4 regions of the Streptomyces sp. NPDC044719 genome follow, and region 1 is predicted to be linked to each of the others. Evidence: riboswitches for the same ligand, from Rfam matches in the RefSeq annotation. Region 1 holds a riboswitch; each other region holds the start of a gene.

Region 1 (4,100 bases):
CAGCACGTCCTCGCCGACGGGCGGGGCGACGACGGACTCACGGACCGTCCCCCGCAGGGAGACGCGCAGCCCGTCCTCCTCGTCGATCCCGAGCCCGTGCCTAAACGGCAGAACGCCGTACGTCTGCCGCCCGGTGAGGCCGTGCAGCATGTCGAGCCCCGGCTCCAGCAGGGAGACGTCCCCACGGAACTTGTTCACGAGGAACCCGGCGACACACTCCTGGTCCTCGCGTGACAGCAGGGCGACGGTCCCGAAGAACGAGGCGAAGACCCCGCCCCGGTCGATGTCGCCGACGACGAGCACGGGGAGGCCTGCGTTGCGGGCGATCCCCATGTTGACGATGTCCGTCCGCCGCAGATTGATCTCCGCCGGCGAACCGGCCCCCTCACAGATCACCGCGTCATACGTGCCCCGCAACCGCTCCAGGCAGTCCAGCACCGTCCCGAGCAGCCGCTGCTGCCGCCCCCCGTGGTACCCGCGGGCACTGAGCTCCCCGACCGGCTTGCCCAGCAGCACGACCTGACTGCTCTGCTCGCCGCCGGGCTTGAGCAGCACGGGATTCATCAACGCGGTCGGCTCCACGCGGCACGCCTGCGCCTGCATGGCCTGCGCCCGCCCGATCTCGGCGCCTTCCCGCGTCACGAACGAATTCAGGGACATGTTCTGCGCCTTGAAGGGCGCGACCTTGACGCCCTGCCGCACCAGCCACCGGCAGATCCCGGCGGTCACGACGCTCTTGCCGGCGTCGGAGGTGGTACCGGCGACGAGAAGCCCACCGCCCGTCATGACGTACGCCCCTTCACGATGTGGCGCGCGGCGACACAGACGCCGAGCGCGAGCCAGCCGACACGCCTGGACAGCCGTACGGCCCGTTCGATGTCCCGGGTTTTGACACCGTGCCCCGCGCCGTTGAGGACGGGCCGGTGCTCGACCCGCCCGCCGTAGGACAGGGTTCCGCCGAGCCGCACCCCGAGCGCCCCCGCGAACGAGGCCTCCACGGGCCCTGCGTTGGGGCTCGGATGCTTGGCGGCATCGGCACGCCAGGCCGTCACGGCTCCGCGTGGATCGCCCCCGGCCACGGCCGCGAGCACGGCGGTCAGCCGGGCCCCTGGCCACCCCACGACATCGTCCAGCCGCGCGGAGGCCCACCCGTAGCGCCGGTACCGCGCCGACTTGTGCCCGACCATGGCGTCGAGGGTGTTGACGGCCCGGAACCCGAGAAGCCCCGGCACGCCACCCATGGCGCCCCACACGAGCGCCCCCACGACGGCGTCGGAGGTGTTCTCCGCGACGGACTCGACGACGGCCCGGGCGATCCCGTCGGCGTCCAGGGCCTGCGGATCCCGTCCGCACAGATGCGGCAGCCGCGCACGGGCCGCGTCGACGTCCCCGGCCTCCAGGGCGCGCCCGATGGCCTGCGCCTCCCGCGCGAGTGAAGTCCCCCCGACGACGGCCCAGGTGGCGACAGCGGTCAGTCCGACCGACGCGGGGGCGGACGTACGCACCGCACGCGCGGCGACGGCCCCCAGCGCGGCGGCCCCGCCCGCGCACACCACGGTGTGCAGCGCGCCCCACCCCCGGTGGTCCCGCCACAGCACCCGCTCCACGGCACGCGCGGCCCGCCCGAACCCGGCGACCGGATGCCCCCGGCGAGGATCGCCGAGCAGCAGATCACCGATCAGACCGACGGCGGCACCGTACGCGTGAACGCGACCGGCACCCATGGGCTCAGCCGGCCACGGGGGCGGACAATGGTGGGGTACTGACCCTCGATCGGCAGCCGAACATGGCGATATGTCCTCACTCAGGGTGTCCACGCCCTGGTTCGACGAGACCGGCGGTGAGAGTTCCTGGCTCCCGGGGGTTGTTACCCCGGTGACAGTGGCGGGACCGCGCCGGACTTCCACCGGCTTCCTCTCCTGCCGCCGTATTGGCCCCGGCAGTCCACCACGGCCGCGAACAGCCGTCAACTTGCCGTTGACCTGCGAGAGGAGAGTGTGGACAAGCCCACACCGCGCTAACACGCCGCTCCGCTCCCGGGGACCGGCTCGGCTCCGCGGCGGCCCGGGTCCGCTCCGCCGACGGCACTCCCGCCGGCTCCGGATTCCTGCGGCCCGACGCGGCGATACGGGACGGCCGGTCACCGTTGCCGCGACCGTGCGAAGGCCAGGGCGCCCGCGAGTTCGCTTTCTGTGGAATGCCGACACGGCGCGCCGATGGTGAGCCGGTGGGGCCGGCCATCGAGAGCGACGCCGACATCTCCGTGAGTCCTGGCCGACGACGGAACCCTGCTGAGCGACGGCGGCCCCTCGAGACGCCGGCGACGGCCGGCGCGGACACCGGCTCCCCCTGCCCCTGAACCCCCGCCCACGACAACCGGGCGGCCCAGGACCAAAGCCCCGTGCCGCCCGGCGACAGACGATCGTGGTCAGGCCACGATCAGATAGATCCCGTACCCCACAGCCGCCGCACACGCCGCGAAGCACGCATACGCGCCCGTCACCGCGAGCCCCGCGGACCCGCCCGCCGCCACCGCACGCTCGCGGCGCGACAGGCCGGTGATGCCGAGGGTGAACAGGCCGACGAGGAGAACGGTGGCCACGAGGCTGACGCCGAAGACGGAGCCGAGGGTCGCCCAGTCGATCTTCATCTCAGAGATTCTTCCTTGTCACCGGGTGGGCGGGATCAGACCGAGGTGGTCGTGGTGGAGGGCTTGCGATCGGCCTGGGCCGGGATCGTGGCGGCCAGCTCCTCGGACGGGCCCGCCGGAGGCGGCGTCACCGCGGCGATGGCGGTGGTCACGACGCCGGCCGGCTCCTCGTCGACCTCGTTGACGTTCGTGTGGTCGACGACCTCGCGGCGCGACAGCTTCCAGATCACCGCGCTGGAGGCGACCAGGAAGATCGCCACGACCGCCGTGCCCCAGTTCCCGAAGCCGGTCACGTACTCGGCGAGCGCACCCACCAGGGCCGCCGCCGGCAGCGTCAGACCCCAGGCGACGAACATCCGCGTCGCCGTCGACCAGCGGACCACGCCGCCCTTGCGGCCGAGCCCCGCGCCCATCACCGCGCCGGACACGGAGTGGGTGGTGGAGAGGGAGAAGCCGAGGTGCGAGGAGGCCAGGATGACCGTCGCCGCGCTGGTCTGGGCGGCGAAGCCCTGCTGCGGCTGGAGGTCGGTCAGGCCCTTGCCCATGGTGCGGATGATGCGCCAGCCGCCGAGGTAGGTGCCGAGCGCGATGGCGATACCCGCGGAGAGGATGACCCACATGGGCGGGTCGGAGTCGGGGGCGACGGCGCCGCCGGCGACCAGGGCGAGGGTGATGACACCCATCGTCTTCTGGGCGTCGTTGGTGCCGTGGGCCAGCGAGACCAGGCCCGCGGAGGCGATCTGGCCGGCCCGGTAGCCCTTCTTGGAGGCCTCGCCGTCGGCCTTCTTGCCGAGGGAGTAGGTCAACCGGGTGCCGAGCATCGCCGCGATGCCCGCGACCAGCGGGGCGGCGATCGCCGGGATCAGCACCTTGGTGACCAGCACGTCACCGTGCACCGCGCCGACGCCCGCCGAGGCGATCGTGGCACCGATCAGGCCGCCCATCAGGGCGTGCGACGAACTGGACGGCAGACCGACGAGCCAGGTCAGCAGGTTCCAGAGGATCGCGCCGACCAGAGCGGCGAAGATGACCTCGGGACGGATGCCGGCCTCGTCGACCAGGCCTTTGGAGATCGTGTTCGCGACTTCGACGGACAGGAAGGCGCCGACCAGGTTGAGCACCGCGGACATGGCCACCGCGATCTTCGGTCTCATGGCGCCCGTGGAAATGGTCGTGGCCATCGCGTTCGCGGTGTCGTGGAAACCGTTCGTGAAATCGAACGCAAGTGCGGTTACCACCACAATCGCGAGGATCAGCGAGAAGCTTTCCATTTACCCAGGCAATCGTTCGGCGTCGTTGGCGGGACGAACGTAGGTAACCCGAGTGAACGGAAGATGAACTGGGAGGGGCGCAGGGGTGTCCGCAACAGGGGGCCGTCATTCCGCCCTGGTGCGACTGCCCTTGCGCCCCAACGATCACGTGCCCTTGGCGAACTGTTTCAGTCGATCGA
Region 2 (4,100 bases), on a different contig from region 1:
CGTCGCAGGGGTCATGAGGCGATCGCCGCCAGGGCGGCGGCGAGCCGGGCAGGGTCGTCCAGGGAGGTGGTCCGGGTTTTCCGGCTGCTCACGGCGGTGGAGAGCAGGTAGCCGCCTTCCGGAGCGGCGACCACGTCGACGCGGTCGCCCGGTGGGTGTCCGCAGCGGCGTTCACAGCCGGACCAGTACAAGGGGAGGCCACCCGGCTCGATCGCGTCGAGAGCCTCGGCCGCGTCGGTCCGTACGTCCGCCCGTGACTTGGCACATCCGGGCCTGCCGATACAGGCGCCGACGCGCAGCCAGGGGGACCCGGGGTCGGTGACGAGGCCGGTGGCGGCGAGTCTGGCGAGGGATTCGTCCGGGTCCGTTCCGTGTGTGGGAAGAACCACACCGCGCCACGGGGTGAGACGCAGCTCACCGGCGGCGACGTACGTCAATTCCCGCCACTGACGCGCCGAGAGCCGTCCCAGGGGAACGTGCACGGAGAGGCCGGCACCGAGGGGTCCCGGGGGCGGACCGGATGTGCGGCCGGTCTCCCGGTTCCGCCGCTCGTGCCGGACCCCCTCGGCCCGCAGTCGTTCACCGACCGCGTCGAGCAACTCCTCGCCGGAGAGGGACAGTTCCTCCACGCGCCAGACGCGGCCCCCGCTCGTCCGCGCCGCCTCCAGGAAGGCCTCCGCGGCCATCAACGCGGCCCGGGCCGCTTCCTCGGCACCGACGTGCAGCGCCTCTCCGGCTTTTCCGAGCGCGAGTTCCGCGCCACCGTCCGCCGTCGCCCGTACCGTCACATCGGCATCGAGTCCGGCCACGTCCCCGCGTCCGTCGTCCAGCGCGAACAGAAAACGCCCCGACAGGTCCCGCGCCGCCTCGCTCGCGCACAACGCCGCGTCCAGGGCCGTCAGCCAGGGGCGTACGTCCAGCACGCCCCGCCCGTCGAGACCGGACAGCGGCGAGGCCACGATGTTGCGCACCCGCTCGTGCCCGCGCGAGGGCAGCAGACCGGCCGCGTCCAGCGACTCGGCCAGCTCCCCGGCGCAGCCCTCGGGCAGACCCCGCAGTTGCGCGTTGCCGCGCGAGGTCAGATGCAGGTCTCCGTCGCCCAGCCGTTCGGCCACGTCCCCGAGCGTCTGCGCCTGCGCAACGGTCAGCACACCACCGGGAATCCGGACGCGAGCGAGTGCTCCGTCGTCCGCCGCGTGCAGCCGCAGCGTCCCCGGACAGGCATCACCGCGGTCGCGTGGGACCGCTGTGGCCTGGGTCGATGAGCGCTGGGCAGCCGTGGACATGGCGGCGAGCATACCTACCATCACACCTGGTGTATGCCGTGCCCTCTTCCCCTGGCACTTACTATGATCGCGGCGGATCATCCGGTCCGCCATCGCCACGACGGCGACAGGGGAGGAAGCCCGGTGCGAGTCCGGCGCGGTCCCGCCACTGTGAGTCCGGCCCATGCGGCCGGGCGAGTCAGGAACTCCCTTCCCCAGGCTCGGCCTCGTCCGAGCAGGGGAGACCCCATTTCGACACCACCCGGGGCGCGGACACCCCGAGGAAGGCCCGACGCCGCATGCTGCATTCATCCGGGGGACGACCCCCGCACCCCCGAATCTTGCTCCTGTCGACGTCCGACACTGACCTGCTGAGCGCCCGCGCGGCCGCCGGCCCGGTGTCCTACCGTTTCGCGAACCCCTCCCGGCTCGCCCTCGACGACCTCCCCGGCCTCCTCGACGGGGTCGACCTGGTCGTCGTACGCCTCCTCGGCGGTATCCGGGCCTGGCAGGACGGCCTCGACCTGCTCCTGGCCGACGGCCGCCCGGTGGTCGTCCTCACCGGCGAACAGGCTCCGGACGCCCAGCTGATGGAAACCTCCACCGTCCCCGTCGGCATCGCCGCCGAGGCGCACGCCTACCTCGCCCACGGCGGCCCGGCCAACCTGGAGCAACTCGCCCGCTTCCTCTCCGACACGGTCCTGCTCACCGGCCACGGCTTCGAGGCACCGGCGGCGGCACCCACCTGGGGACCGCTGGAGCGCACGCCCCGCGACGGCGCCGACGGTCCGACCGTCGCTGTGCTCTACTACCGGGCCCACCACATGAGCGGCAACACCGCCTTCGTGGCCGCCCTGTGCGACGCGATCGAGGACGGGGGCGGCCGGGCCCTGCCCCTGTACGTCGCCTCGCTGCGCGCCCCCGAGCCCGAGCTGATCGAGGAACTCCGCGCCGCCGACGTGATCATCACCACGGTCCTCGCCGCGGGCGGCACCAAGCCCGCCCAGGCATCGGCCGGCGGTGACGACGAGTCCTGGGACGCCGGTGCGCTCACCGAGCTGGACGTCCCGATCCTCCAGGCCCTGTGCCTCACGGGTTCGCGTGCCGCCTGGGAGGCGAACGACGAGGGCGTCTCCCCGCTCGACGCGGCCAGCCAGATCGCCGTCCCCGAGTTCGACGGCCGCCTCATCACCGTCCCGTTCTCCTTCAAGGAGATCGACGAGGACGGCCTCCCGGCCTACGTCGCCGACCCCGAGCGCGCGGCCCGCGTCGCCGGAATCGCCGTACGCCACGCCCGGCTCCGACACATCCGCCCCGCCGACAAGCGCCTCGCGCTGGTCCTCTCCGCCTACCCGACCAAGCACTCCCGCATCGGCAACGCGGTCGGCCTCGACACCCCCGCCAGCGCGGTGGCCCTGCTGCGGCGCCTGCGCGAGGAGGGCTACGACTTCGGCACGGACGCCGAGGTGCCGGGCCTGGCCTCCGGCGACGGCGACGAGCTGATCCGCGCGCTGATCGAGGCGGGCGGCCACGACCAGGACTGGCTCACCGAGGAGCAGCTCGCCCGCAACCCGGTGCGCATCCCGGCCGCCGACTACCGCCGCTGGTACGCCACGCTCCCCGAGGAACTGCGCACGGCGGTGGAGGAGCACTGGGGTCCCGCGCCCGGCGAGATGTTCGTCGACCGCAGCCGCAACCCGGAGGGCGACATCGTCCTCGCGGCCCTCCGCTTCGGCAACCTGCTGATCCTCATCCAGCCCCCGCGCGGCTTCGGCGAGAACCCGATCGCGATCTACCACGACCCGGACCTGCCGCCCTCCCACCACTACCTGGCCGCCTACCGCTGGATCGCCGCCCGCGCCGAGGACGGCGGCTTCGGCGCCGACGCGATGATCCACCTCGGCAAGCACGGCAACCTCGAGTGGCTGCCCGGCAAGAACGCCGGCCTGTCCGCCGCCTGCGGCCCCGACGCCGCCCTCGGCGACCTTCCCCTGATCTACCCGTTCCTGGTCAACGACCCCGGCGAGGGCACCCAGGCCAAGCGCCGCGTCCACGCCACCCTCGTCGACCACCTCGTCCCGCCCATGGCCCGCGCCGACTCCTACGGTGACATCGCGCGCCTGGAGCAACTCCTCGACGAGTACGCCCAGATCTCCTCCATGGACCCCGCCAAGCTGCCGGCGATCCGCGCCCAGATCTGGACCCTCATCCAGGCCGCCAAGCTCGACCACGACCTCGGCATGGACGACCGCCCCGACGACGACGGCTTCGACGACTTCCTCCTCCACGTCGACGGCTGGCTGTGCGAGGTCAAGGACGCCCAGATCCGCGACGGTCTGCACGTCCTCGGCAACCCGCCCACCGGTGACGACCACGTCAACCTGGTCCTCGCCGTGCTCCGCGCCCGCCAGATCTGGGGCGGCACCACCGCCCTGCCCGGCCTGCGCGAGGCCCTCGGACTCGACGAGTCCGCCGCCACCCGCACGACCGCCGACGCGGCGGAGGAGAAGGCCCGCGCCCTGGTCCAGGCGATGGAGGACGCGGGCTGGGACCCGGCCGCCGTCCCCACCGAGCACGGCGAACAGGTCGCCGCGATCCTGGAGTTCGCAGCCCGTGAGGTCGTGCCCCGCCTCGCCGGGACCACCGCCGAGATCGACCACATGGTCCACGCGCTGGCCGGCGGCTTCGTCCCGGCGGGCCCGTCCGGCTCCCCGCTGCGCGGACTGGTCAACGTCCTGCCGACCGGCCGCAACTTCTACTCCGTCGACCCCAAGGCCGTCCCCTCCCGCCTCGCCTGGGAGACCGGGCAGGCACTCGCGGACTCCCTGCTGGAGC
Region 3 (4,100 bases), on a different contig from region 1:
GCGTCGTCGGCCCAGCGCAGGGCGAGATCGACGTCGTGCGTGGCCATCACCACCGTGGTGCCGTTCGCGCGCAGCCCGTCGAGTGTGCTGAGGAGCCGTTCCTGGCCGTCGGGGTCGAGTCCGGCCGTCGGCTCGTCGAGGACCAGCACACGGGGCCGCATGGCGACCGCGCCCGCGATGGCGGTCCGCTTGCGCTGCCCGTAGGAGAGCAGATGGGTGGGCCGGTCGGCCAGGGCGGTGATGTCCAGGGCGGCGAGCGCCTCCGCCACCCGCGCCCGTACCTCCGGATCGGCCAGGCCCAGGTTCAGCGGCCCGAACGACACGTCCTGCTCGACGGACGCCGCGAACAACTGGTCGTCCGGGTCCTGCACCACGAGCTGGACGGTCGTCCGCAGCCGGGTCAGGCCCTTGCGGTCGTACGTCACCGGCTGCCCGTCGACCGTCAACCGCCCCTCGTGCGGCCGCAGTCCGCCGCTGAGCAGCCGCATCAGCGTGGTCTTGCCGCTGCCGTTGCGGCCGAGCAGCGCGAGCGCCCGCCCCTCGCGGATGTCGAAGTCGAGGCCGCTGAGCACGGCCGGGCCGTCCTCGTAGGCGAAGGACGCGCCCCGCAGGGCGACGAGGGCGGGCTCGCTCATGCCGGCGGCCTTTCCAGTACGAAGGTGAGGACGGCCAGCGCCGCGAGGAGCGCGCAGCTGGCGACCGTGAAGCGGACGGATACGCGGGCCTCGGGCACCAGGACACGCAGGGTCCCGTCGTAGCCGCGCCCGGCGAGACCGGCCTGGAGGCGGGCCGCCCGGTCGAAGGCCCGGACGAACGCGGTGGCGCCGAGGCCGCCCAGCGAACGCCAGGCGGCGGCCCGCGTGGTGTGCCCGAGCCGGGCTGCCTGCGCGTCGCGGATCCGGCGCACGGAGTCCAGCAGCAGAAAGCTCATGCGGTACGTCACGAGCGCGACATCGACGACGGGCGCCGGGACGCCGGCCCGGACCAGACGCGGCAGCAGGTCGGACATGGGCGTGGTGAAGGCGAACAGCAGCACCCCCAGGGAGGCCGCCGAGGTGCGCAGCAGCAGCTCCCCGGCCCGCAGGGGCCCGTCGTCCGCGAGGGAGACGAAGCCTTCCGGCCCGCCGACCTGGACGAGCAGGGTGACCGCGCCGGTCACGCAGAAGCCCAGCGGCACCCGGTAGGCCCGCCACAGCCGGCGGCCCGGCACACCGGCCGGTCCCAGCAGCAGGGCCACCGCCGTCACGAGCACCAGCGCCGCACCCGGCCAGGGCGGCAGCGAGATGGCCAGCACGGTGAGTCCGAGACCGAGCACGGCCTTGTCCACGGGATGGCGGCGGCGCCAGCGACTGCTGTGCGCCGCCGCGTCGATCGGCAGCACGCGGCTCAGGCCCTCTCGGCCGTGGACTCCTCGGCGTCCCGCTCCCGCGCCTGTTGCTCCCCCTGCCGCCGGCCCCGGCGCAGACCGAAGTAGTAGGCGAGGACACCGGCGCCGAGCGCGGCCTGGAGGGCGAACAGCGCCGACTCGATCTCACCCGACGGCGGCTCGTACAGCGGCGAGAACCAGGGCTTGTAGTCCGGGTCGATCTCGGTGATCGCCGTCTCCGCCTGGGCGTCGGCGCCCGTGAACGGCTCCTCCTTGTGGTCGCCGAGGCCGAGCGCGAGCGGCAGTACGGCGAGCGCGGCCACGGCGAGCAGCAGCAGGAGGTTGATCTTCGTGCTCTTCTTCATCGGGTCGCCGCCTCGGTCTCGGTCACGGACTGCTTCTTGGCGAGGAGCACACCCAGCCGGGTCAGTTCGCCCTTGCTGGACTGCACCAGCAGCCGCATCACAAGGACCGTCAGCAGCCCCTCGCTCACCGCGAGCGGTATCTGGGTGACGGCGAAGATGGTGCCGAACTTGCCGAGCGCGCCCACGAACCCGCTGCCCGGGTCGGGGAAGGCCAGTGCCAGCTGCACGCTGGTGACGCAGTAGGTGGACAGGTCGGCGAAGAACGCCCCGAAGAAGACCGCGACCATCAGCGGCACGTCGTACCGCCGCAGCAGTTTGTACACGGCGTATCCGGCCCAGGGCCCGACGATCGCCATGGAGAAGACGTTGGCGCCGAGCGTGGTGAGGCCGCCGTGGGCGAGCAGGAGTGCCTGGAAGAGCAGGGTGATGGTGCCCAGCACCGCCATGATGGGCGGCCGGAACAGGATGGCTCCCAGGCCCGTTCCGGTGGGGTGGGAGCAACTGCCGGTGACCGACGGAAGCTTCAGGGCGGACAGGACGAACGTGAAGGCACCGGAGGCACCGAGGAGCAGGGTGCTCTCCGGGTGCTCGCGCACCTCACGGGTGAGCGACCGGACCCCGTGGACGACGAACGGTGCCGACGCGACGCCCCAGGCGACCGCGTGCGCGGGTGGCAGGAAACCCTCGGCTATGTGCATGGCTCAGCAGACCCTCTCCAGCACCTCGTGGATGGTTGACGTGCCTTGGCCGGTCTCCTGGCTGACGGGTACCACCGCCCGTACTCCGCCTTCCCGGGTCACAAGGACCCAGTGGCTGCCCGTGAGGGCCGGAGCCGGACTTCCCGATTCACAGTGGCGAGGGCCGCACCGGCATCACACCGGATTTCCCGTTCACCAAGGCGTGGTGACAGTAATGCCGGGATAAGGACGATGACAAGCCACCCGAGGGGGCGCGCGAGGGGGCGCCCGCTCGCACACCGGCGCAGGGCCGCTCAGTCGTCGCCGCCGTCGTCATCGTCGTCCCCGTCCTCCCAGGTCTGACGGGGCTTCTCCTGCTGGGGTTTGTCCGCCTTTTGCGCTGGGTCGGCCGTCTCCTGCGCCGGAGTCGTGGGGCTGGGCGTCGTTGCGACGGGGGCAGGGGGAGGGGGCGCGGTGGTGGACGGGGTGATATCGGCCACTGTGCCGGTGGCCGGAGCGCCGGCGCCCGGAGCCGTGTCCTTGGCAGGGTCGGAGGAAAGGGGCGAGGCGGAGTCCGCGGACGGTGTGGCGGCGGGGCTGCTCGCGGAGGGGGACGCGTCGGGCTCCGTGCCCTCCGTCGCGGTGTTGTCGGGCGAGAACCACAGCATGCCGGCGAGCATCGCGGCGGCGAAGAGCGCCGCGGCGGCGATCGTCGCGGCCGCCCTGCGGCGGTGGTCGGGGCCGCCCCGGGGCGCGGCGCGGCGCGAACGGCCGGTCCGGGGTGAGCGGCCGGTGCGCAGCCCCGGGGCGCCGGGCAGCGCGTAGGCGGCCGGGTTGCGGGTCTCGGCGGCCGAATACGGCCTCCGAGTGGCGGACGTCACGGGGGGCGCGGCCTCCGGCAGCGGCTCGGGCAGCCCTCGCCAGGCGCCCCCGGCGAACCACTCGGCGGTCTGCTGGGCGGTGGGCCGGTCCTCGGGCTGCTTGGCGAGCAGGCCGAGCAGGTAGTTCTCGAAGGCCGGCGGGAGTCCGGCGACACCGAGCTCGCGAGGCGGAACGGGCGCGGAGTCGAGGTGCTGGTGGAGGAGCGCGACAGCGGTGTCCGCCTGGAACGGCGGCCGCCCGCTGAGGAGTTGGTAGAGCAGACACCCCAGGGAGTACATGTCGGAGGCGGGACCCGCGGGCTGGCCCAGGGCGCGTTCGGGCGCCAGGTAGAGGCCGGTGCCGACGATCTGGCCGGTGGCGGTGAGCGCGGCGCCGGGGTCGTCGAGGAAGCGGGCGATGCCGAAGTCGCCGATCTTCAGGGTGCCGTGGGCGTCCAGCAGGAGGTTGGCGGGCTTGATGTCGCGGTGGACGATGCCCTGCGCGTGTGCGGCGGCCAGCCCGGCGGCGGCCTGCGCGGCGAGATCCGCCACCCGTTCGGCGGGAAGCGCGCCGGAGGCGGCCAGCACCCCGGCGAGGCTGTCGCCGTCGACCAGTTCCATCACCAGGTACAGCCGGTTGTCGTACTCGCCGAAGTCCCAGACACCCACCAGATGGGGGTGGTTGAGACGCCCGGCGGTCTGGGCCTCCAGACGGAACCGGGAGGCCGCCGTGACATCGGTGTCCTGGGGCAGCAGCAGCTTGACGGCCACCGCTCTGGCGAGCGTCTCGTCGTACGCGCGCCAGACCTCTCCCATTCCACCGCGCCCGATC
Region 4 (4,100 bases), on a different contig from region 1:
CCGGGGTCGAGAAGGTTCTGGGTGGTCATTACTGGCAGGCCTCGCAGGACTCGGGGTTTTCCAGGGAGCAGGCGACCGCTTCGGGGTCCGGGGTGGTGGCCTGCGCGGGGACAGCGGCCTGTGCCGCGCGGGCGATGCGGGTCGCCGGGCGCGAACGCAGGTAGTACGTCGTCTTCAGCCCGGCCTTCCAGGCGTACGCGTACATCGAGGAGAGCTTGCCGATCGTCGGCGTCTCCATGAAGAGGTTCAGGGACTGGGACTGGTCCAGGAACGGTGTCCTGGCCGCCGCCATGTCGATCAGGCCGCGCTGCGGGACCTCCCACGCCGTGCGGTAGAGCGCCCGTACGTCCTCGGGGATCCAGGCGAACTCCTGCACCGAGCCGTTCGCCTCGCGCAGGGCCTCCCGGCTGCGGGCGTCCCACACGCCGAGCCGCTTCAGCTCGTCCACCAGGTAGGAGTTGACCTGGAGGAACTCACCGGACAGCGTCTCGCGCTTGAACAGGTTGGACACCTGCGGCTCGATGCACTCGTACACGCCCGCGATGGAGGCGATGGTGGCCGTGGGCGCGATGGCGAGGAGCAGGGAGTTGCGCATGCCGGTCGTGGCGATGCGCTCGCGCAGGGCCGCCCAGCGCTCCGGCCAGGTCAGCTCCACGTCGTAGTGGTCGGGGTGCAGCACGCCCCGGGCCGTACGGGTCTTCTCCCAGGCGGGAAGCGGTCCGTTGCGCTCGGCGAGGTCGGCGGAGGCCTCGTACGCGGCGAGCATGATGCGCTCGGCGATACGGGTGGAGAGCGCCTTGGCCTCGGGCGAGTCGAAGGGCAGGCGCAGCTTGAAGAAGACGTCCTGAAGGCCCATCGCGCCGAGGCCGACCGGACGCCAGCGGGCATTGGAGCGGCCCGCCTGCTCGGTCGGGTAGAAGTTGATGTCCACGACCCGGTCGAGGAACGTGACGGCCGTACGGACGGTCTCGTCCAGACGCTCCCAGTCGAGGTCGCCGGTCGATGTGTCGGCAAAGGAACCCAGGTTGACCGAGCCCAGGTTGCAGACCGCCGTCTCCCCGTCGCTGGTGACCTCGAGGATCTCCGTGCAGAGGTTGGAGGAGTGGACGACGTGGCCCGGCTCGGCCGTCTGGTTGGCGGTGCGGTTGGCGGCGTCCTTGAAGGTCATCCAGCCGTTGCCGGTCTGCGCGAGGGCGCGCATCATGCGGCCGTACAGCTCACGGGCGGGCAGGTTCTTCTTCGCCAGGCCCTTCGCCTCGGCCACCCGGTACGCGGCGTCGAACTCCTCGCCGTACAGGTCGACCAGCTCGGGCACGTCCGAGGGGGAGAACAGCGACCACTGCCCGTCGGCGTTCACCCGCCGCATGAACTCGTCGGGCACCCAGTGCGCCAGGTTCAGGTTGTGCGTACGGCGGGCGTCCTCGCCGGTGTTGTCGCGCAGCTCCAGGAACTCCTCGATGTCGGAGTGCCAGGTCTCCAGATAGACCGCGGCCGCGCCCTTGCGGCGACCGCCCTGGTTCACGGCGGCGACCGAGGCGTCGAGGGTCTTCAGGAACGGGACGATGCCGTTGGAGTGGCCGTTGGTGCCGCGGATCAGCGAACCGCGCGCACGGATACGGGAGTACGAAAGACCGATGCCGCCCGCGTGCTTCGACAGCCGCGCCACCTGGTGGTACCGGTCGTAGATCGAGTCCAGCTCGTCCTTGGGGGAGTCGAGGAGGTAGCAGGACGACATCTGGGGGTGCCGGGTGCCGGAGTTGAAGAGGGTGGGGGAGGAGGGGAGGTAGTCGAGGCGGCTCATGAGGCCGTAGAGCGCGGCGACCTCGTCGACGGAATGTGCCGTGTCGTCCTCGGCGAGGCCGGCGGCGACGCGCAGCATGAAGTGCTGGGGCGTCTCGACGACCTTGCGGGTGATCGGGTGGCGGAGCAGGTAGCGGCTGTGCAGCGTCCGCAGGCCGAAGTAGCCGAAGCGGTCGTCGGCGGCCCGGTCGATCAGCGCGTCGAGCCGGGCGGCGTGGACGCGCACGAACTCGGCGGTCCGGTCGGAGATCAGGCCCTCCCGGTGGCCGGCCGCGACGGACTCGGTGAAGGACGTGACGCCCTGGGAGGCGGCCTCCTCGCGGATGCCGATCGTCAGCAGGCGCGCGGCCAGCCGGGAGTAGGCGGGGTCCTCGGAGATGAGGCCGGCGGCCGACTCCGTCGCGAGCTCGCGCAGCTCCGTCTCGTCCGCCCGCGCGGACCGGCCGCGCAGGGCGGCGGCGGCGACCCGGCCGGGGTCGGCGTCGGGGAGATCGGCGGTCAGCTCGGTCAGGGTCCGCAGCAGCGCGGCACCGGGACCGTCGTGCTCGTCTTCGGAAGCTGAGACCGGTTCGGCTGGCGCGATGGTCACGTGGGGCTCTCCCTCGCTCGGCAAGGGGCCTCGCGCAGGGCAGGGGCAGCACACGAGCGCACACGGCGTCGCGTCCACCGGCCCATTCCACGAGGCCCGGACGTCAGGGCACCCCGGCCGGACGGCCGGGTGCGCTGTCGGCAGGTCCTCGGACTGACGCTCGTGCACGAAACATGCACAAGTACACCGTTGCGGGACAGTTCCGGATTCGCACCGGATTCCCCTGCGGCGACAGCGAGCACGAGCATACATCTTGTGCTGGGTTCGGGTGGCACCCCCAGATGTTGTGTCGCGCTGGTGTCGGAGCGTCAGCTGACAGGCGAGAAGAGTGATGCCCTGTCGGCGTTTCTCCATCGGGTTGCGCGGCGTGCGGGGAGTGCTTCCATGGAAGTAGGTGCCGACGTCCGCGGGTCCTCCGTACTGGGAAGAAGATCGCCCTCGGAGGGAGTACTCACCATGACGAGGGTCGTCCGTCGCACACCGGGCAAGGAGCGGCCCCACAACGCGCCGATGGCCACGCTGGATCTGCGACGGGCGGCGAGATGGACCAGCCGCGTCGTCGTCGGCTACTGGCACAGCGTGACCATCCGCCTCGAGGCACGCCGCGGCACCACCCGGCCCAGGAAGTGGCGCAGGTGGTTCTCCTACACCAACGTGCTCCGGATGGTGTGGGCGGTCGGCGCCCTCGTTGTCTTCGGCTGGATCGGGGCCGGCGTGCACATGCTGGTCACCGACGGGGAGACGTCGGTCGAGAGATGGCAGAAGGAGCCGGGGCTCGACGCCTTGGTGCGTTTCATCGGCCCGGCCCTCACCGCTTCGGTCGCCGCCGCGCTCTTCCTGTTCTGGTGGTACAGCTGGAACAAACGGCGATACCTCGTGAAGGCCCGCAAGGACCCGCACAAGCTCGTGCTCACGGCGGGGCAGGACTCCACCGAGATCGTGGGTCGCGAGGAGCTCGCGCAGGTCATCGCCCAACGGCTGAGGGAGCGCGGCACCCGTCGGCCCTATCTGCTCGTGGGCGGTGTCGGCACGGGGAAGACCGCCGTCCTTGTGCGGCTCACCGAACTACTGGCCCGGCAGCGTGCCGTGCCCGTGCCGATCCGGCTCCGGGACGCCGACGGCGGGACCGATCTGAACTTCGAGCGCATGGCCAAGCAGCGTTTCGCCGAGGTGGCGCCGCAGGGCATTCTGGCCCGTACCAAGATCGAGCGGGTCTGGCAGCAACTGCTCGCCGACGACAAGCTGGTCGTCATCGCCGACGGACTCGAAGAGGCTCTTCTCGACGGCGGTCTTCAGCAGAACCGTGACAACATCATCCGGTGTGCCATCGAACGCGCCTATGAGGAGCGGCTGCCGGTGGTCATCGCCTCCCGGCCGCACAGTCCTCTGGACACCACGCCCGCCGCGATCGTGGAGCTGGAACCGCTGAGCGAGGAGGAGGCGCTGCAATTCGTCAAAGCCTCCGTACCGGAGACGGACGAGCGCCGCGTGGACTGGATCGTGGAGACGGCGGAGGTGACCGAATCACCCGTCTACCTGCAGATCGCCCGTGAACTGCACCGGCACGGCGCCCTCGAACGTGACCGCCCGACCGACGACCCGAAGCGTCTGAACACCCGCAGCCGGGACCGGAGCACGCTTCGGTTGTGGCTGTTGGACACCTGGGGCCGTGCCCTGCTCGAAGGCAGGCTGCGCGAGGACGTCGCGCTCG

Evidence for each region. A riboswitch is a leader RNA that binds a small molecule or an ion and turns the genes downstream of it on or off. The one in region 1 is predicted to bind cobalamin.
Region 2: it holds a riboswitch for cobalamin, as region 1 does, so the genes downstream of both, cobN (cobaltochelatase subunit CobN) here and AC07DF_RS20465 (cobalamin biosynthesis protein) in region 1, are expected to answer to the same signal.
Region 3: it holds a riboswitch for cobalamin, as region 1 does, so the genes downstream of both, AC07DF_RS08380 (energy-coupling factor ABC transporter permease) here and AC07DF_RS20465 (cobalamin biosynthesis protein) in region 1, are expected to answer to the same signal.
Region 4: it holds a riboswitch for cobalamin, as region 1 does, so the genes downstream of both, AC07DF_RS04215 (ribonucleoside-diphosphate reductase subunit alpha) here and AC07DF_RS20465 (cobalamin biosynthesis protein) in region 1, are expected to answer to the same signal.

Annotation. Positions count from the first base shown of each region.
Region 1 is NZ_JBWKHE010000005.1:61,647-65,746, reverse strand. Features, by position in the region: gene AC07DF_RS20470 (cobyric acid synthase) at 1-786, opposite strand, end outside; gene AC07DF_RS20465 (cobalamin biosynthesis protein) at 783-1,724, opposite strand; cobalamin riboswitch at 1,826-1,964, opposite strand; gene AC07DF_RS20460 (hypothetical protein) at 2,429-2,650, opposite strand; gene AC07DF_RS20455 (inorganic phosphate transporter) at 2,686-3,921, opposite strand; gene AC07DF_RS20450 (lysozyme) at 4,066-4,100, opposite strand, start outside.
Region 2 is NZ_JBWKHE010000002.1:723,264-727,363, forward strand. Features, by position in the region: gene cobG (precorrin-3B synthase) at 12-1,298, opposite strand; cobalamin riboswitch at 1,343-1,494, shown strand; gene cobN (cobaltochelatase subunit CobN) at 1,565-4,100, shown strand, end outside.
Region 3 is NZ_JBWKHE010000002.1:361,917-366,016, forward strand. Features, by position in the region: gene AC07DF_RS08365 (energy-coupling factor ABC transporter ATP-binding protein) at 1-635, opposite strand, end outside; gene cbiQ (cobalt ECF transporter T component CbiQ) at 632-1,381, opposite strand; gene AC07DF_RS08375 (energy-coupling factor ABC transporter substrate-binding protein) at 1,387-1,731, opposite strand; gene AC07DF_RS08380 (energy-coupling factor ABC transporter permease) at 1,728-2,429, opposite strand; cobalamin riboswitch at 2,460-2,644, opposite strand; gene AC07DF_RS08385 (serine/threonine-protein kinase) at 2,723-4,100, opposite strand, start outside.
Region 4 is NZ_JBWKHE010000001.1:889,351-893,450, forward strand. Features, by position in the region: gene AC07DF_RS04210 (ribonucleotide-diphosphate reductase subunit beta) at 1-29, opposite strand, end outside; gene AC07DF_RS04215 (ribonucleoside-diphosphate reductase subunit alpha) at 29-2,389, opposite strand; cobalamin riboswitch at 2,512-2,637, opposite strand; gene AC07DF_RS04220 (NACHT domain-containing protein) at 2,846-4,100, shown strand, end outside.